2 regions of the Listeria marthii genome follow, and region 1 is predicted to be linked to the other one. Evidence: a T-box and tRNA genes for the amino acid it is inferred to sense, from the RefSeq annotation. Region 1 holds a T-box; the other holds one or more tRNA genes.
The links. A T-box is a leader RNA that pairs with one kind of tRNA and senses whether it is charged. The one in region 1 lies ahead of HCJ55_RS06115 (valine--tRNA ligase), so its partner is inferred to be a tRNA-Val.
Positions count from the first base shown of each region.

Region 1 (2,208 bases):
ATTGAAGGCGCAAAACTCGCTTTCGAAAAATACGGCGAAGAAATAGCCGCAGTTATCGTTGAGCCGGTTGCAGGTAATATGGGTGTAGTTCCGCCAATCGAAGGCTTTTTAGAAGGACTTAGAGAACTAACAACCAAATATGGCTCATTACTTATTTTTGATGAAGTAATGACTGGCTTCCGTGTAGATTATTATTCGGCGCAAGGTTATTACGTAGTTACTCCAGATATTACGTGTCTTGGAAAAGTAATTGGTGGAGGGCTACCAGTTGGTGCTTACGGTGGTAAAAAAGAAATTATGGAACAAATTGCTCCTGCAGGTTCTATTTATCAAGCGGGAACTTTATCTGGCAATCCGTTAGCGATGAATGCAGGTTTTGAAACAGTTCGTCAATTAACTCCACAGCACTATGATATTTTCCGTACCCTAATTAAACGAATGGAAGAAGGGTTAACAGAAATTTCTGCTAGACGAGAAGTACCACTTTCCATTAATAAAGCTGGCTCCATGTTCGGATTCTTTTTCACCGATCAAAAAGTCACTAATTTTGATACAGCTAAAACGAGTAATCTAGAATTCTTCCGCAACTATTACCGGGAAATGCTGGCACAAGGAATCTTCTTACCACCATCCCAGTTTGAAGGTGTATTCATTTCTACAATGCATACGGAGAATGAAATTGATAAAACTTTAGAAGCATTTGATACTACTTGCAAAATACTCCGTGGCTAATTGACGAATCTAGAAACTTTTGTTAAAATTATTTCTAGTATATAGAAGCAAATGCGATGAAGAGGAAGAGTAAGACACTTATTTTTCAAAAGAGAGAAAGCGGTTGGTGCAAGCTTTCAAAAATAATGTCTGAAGGTAGCCTTGGAGCAGTATTCCTGAACTCATAGTAGGGAATAACCGGTAGATTTTCTCTATCGTTAACCCAATGAAGTGCCTACACTTTTTTCTGTAGGTAAAAAGGTGGTACCGCGAATAATGCTCTTTTCGTCCTTTTATTAGGATGAGAAGAGTTTTTTATTTTGCTTAAAAAAGGAGGAAGCGTTATGACGATAGAACAAAACGAAGTAAACATGCCCACAAAATATGAGCCAAGTAACGTAGAAGCTGGTAAATATAAATGGTGGCTAGAAAAAGAATTCTTCAAAGCGGAAGGAAATACGGACAAAGAACCATATAGCGTTGTTATTCCACCGCCGAACGTAACAGGAAAGTTACATTTAGGCCATGCATGGGATACAACTTTACAAGATATTATTACTCGAATGAAGAGAATGCAAGGATTTGATACGCTATACTTGCCAGGTATGGATCATGCTGGTATTGCTACCCAAGCTAAAGTAGAAGCAAAACTAAAAGAAGCTAATATTTCTCGTTATGACCTGGGTCGTGAAAATTTTGTGGATAAAACTTGGGAATGGAAAGAAGAATACGCTGAGTTTATTCGCGAACAATGGGAAAAACTTGGCCTTGGTTTAGACTATTCTAGAGAACGCTTTACGCTAGACGATGGATTGTCTGATGCTGTTAAAAAAGTCTTTGTTACACTTTACAATAAAGGACTTATTTACCGCGGCCAATATATAATCAACTGGGATCCAGAAGCAAAAACGGCTTTATCTGATATTGAAGTTATTCATAAAGATATTGAGGGAAGTTTCTATCATTTGAAATATCCTCTTACTGATGGCTCTGGTTATTTAGAAGTAGCAACAACGCGCCCAGAAACTATTCCTGGTGATACAGCAGTTGCAGTTCACCCTAAAGACGAAAGATACCAGCACTTAATTGGTAAAACCATTATGCTGCCGATTTTAAACAGAGAAATTCCAATCGTTGCGGATGAATATGTTGAAAGAGAGTTTGGTTCAGGTGCAGTTAAAATAACACCTGCGCACGATCCGAATGACTTTGAAGTAGGTAATCGCCACGACTTACCAAGAATTATTGTTATGCATGAAGATGGAACAATGAATGAAAATGCTGGAAAATATGATGGATTAGATCGTTTTGAAGCTAGGAAAGCGATTATTCAAGACTTTAAAGAGTTAGATTTATTTATCAAACAAGAACCCCATATGCATTCAGTAGGGCATTCTGAGAGAACTGGTGCTGTAGTAGAACCATACCTTTCTCTACAATGGTTTGTAAAAATGGAGCCTCTTGCAGCAGAAGCTTTAGCACTTCAAAAAACGGAAG
Region 1 covers NZ_JAASWB010000003.1:148,140-150,347, forward strand. The annotation lists gene hemL (glutamate-1-semialdehyde 2,1-aminomutase) at 1-732, shown strand, start outside; T-box leader at 780-1,007, shown strand; gene HCJ55_RS06115 (valine--tRNA ligase) at 1,056-2,208, shown strand, end outside.

Region 2 (2,208 bases), on a different contig from region 1:
TTATCTCAAATCGCTCTACTACAACCACAACTGGAAATCCATTTTTTTCCGAAATAATTCAATCAATTTCCACTCAAGCTGAGTTGGAAAATTTTGACCTAATCCTTCAAACTGCCAAAAACAGCGAAGACGAACTTAAAAAATGCCTCTCCAAAATCCAAGAAAAAATGATTAAAGGTATTATCATGCTAAGTTCACCAGCTGATGAAGATTTTTTCCATCAATTAGATCCTTATAACATTCCCATCGTTGTTACTGGAAAAGTAGAAGGACATTACAAAAACATCTACTCTGTCGACACAGACAATTTTGGCGACAGTTATGCTCTAACAAAACATTTAATCAAACAAGGTCATCAAAAAATTGCTTGTATCCATGCTCCACTTGATTATCACGTGTCAATTGATCGTCTTGCCGGTTTCCGTAGTTGCCTTTTCGACCATCAATTAGACCTGCGTAATGACTGGATTATTGATAGTGGTTACAGCATAGAAGATAGTTACAAAGCCGCACTACGCCTAATGGAAGGCCCTGACAAACCAACAGCAGTTTTCGCAACTGACGATTTAAAAGTACTTAGCATTTACAAAATGGCAGCCGATAAAAACTTACAAATCCCAACAGATTTTTCCGTCATCGGCTATAACGATAAAATAGCATCTTCATTCCTATCACCGCCGCTAACGTCTATCGATATTCCCATTAACAAATTAGGCAAAAAAGCGACCAACCTATTATTCCGCCTAATCCATCAAGACAAAAACGTACCAAAAACAACTATTATCAAAACCGAAATGATTGAACGCGAATCCATTCAGAAAATAAACGCCTAAGCTTGTTTTCTGAATCCCCTTGGTCCTGTAGCTCAGTTGGGAGAGTATCACCTTGACATGGTGGGGGTCGCTGGTTCGAGACCAGTCGGGACCATTCATAGAAAAAGCATCTCTTTTGTAAGAGATGCTTTTTTTGACTCTATTTAAATAACTTACCTAATTTCTTAAACAATCCATCTTCAATGATATCAATACCGATACCCCAGTTACTATCAAGTACTTGTTTATTAGCTTTAACATATTCTTCCAAATCTTTCCCTTTAATAGCAAGGTTGTGATATGGACGATACTCGATATAACAAGAAGCACCGTTTTTATGAAGTTTCTTAGTCATGCGATGTTTCAAGTACTTAGACTTGATGTCGCATTCTTGGCGTGTGTAAGAATCTTGCTGATCGATAGCATGATCTGTCGTTAAATGAATCTCTGTTTTGATAACATTTCGATCAATCCAATATGGGTAATCCTTATGGAAATGCTTCTCCGCACCATCATCGATAAAGTTGCCATAGTTCCAGAAGTGTAAATAACGTTTTTTATTTTCAACTTCATATGGATCCGTAATAGTCGCTTTATACACTACCGAAAGCTCATTTAAATCCTTGTTATCTTCAATTATTTGAACAGAAGTATTACTAAAATGCTGCTCAATTTCATTCTCTTCAAAGCTTTTATACAACGTCATGCACTTATATGTTGTATAGTTGTAACGGCTAAGAATCTCTTTATTAGACTCATTTTTAAACATATCACGCGATCCGTTCGCCATTCCTCCGCGTAACTTTCTTTCAAAGATAACCTCAGCCACATTTCCTTTCACATCACAACGGAAATTTTCTTCCGCAGCTGGCTCTTCATCTTCAAATGGTTCTTGTTTTTGTAATTCCGTGCCAGCTTTAATTTCTAAATAATACATAAAGCTATTTTTTTGACGATTAGCTAAAAATCCTTGGTCATTACTCATTGTAGCATCAACAAAGTAAACTTGACCTTCATGTGTTATTTTTAAAATCGCATGGTTAAAGTTGAACGGTGACGGTGTATAAACTGGCAAGAATACATCACTACCATAGTTAACTAAAATAAGCTCTGAATCCACTCCTAAATAATCTAAAATCACTTTCAAAAGAACTGTTTTCGCTTTGCAGTCCCCTTGTTTCGTTTTATAAGTAACTTCAGCAGCTTGCGGCTCGTGTCCATCCATTTCTGTTTCATTGTATAAATAGTATACTTCTTTTTGAACAAAATCGATCGCATGCTTAATTTTATGGTCTAAAGACGGTAACGCATCTAACTCAGCCACTAAATCAGCCGCAAATCCAGCAATATCTACTTGATAGAATTTTTGATAAATGTCGCTAATTGTTTTTGTGAT
Region 2 covers NZ_JAASWB010000004.1:225,587-227,794, reverse strand. The annotation lists gene HCJ55_RS08815 (LacI family DNA-binding transcriptional regulator) at 1-833, shown strand, start outside; tRNA gene HCJ55_RS08810 (tRNA-Val) at 855-927, shown strand; gene HCJ55_RS08805 (DUF3857 domain-containing protein) at 973-2,208, opposite strand, start outside.
Region 2: it has a tRNA-Val gene. The T-box ahead of HCJ55_RS06115 (valine--tRNA ligase) is inferred to sense a tRNA for this amino acid. The anticodon was not compared.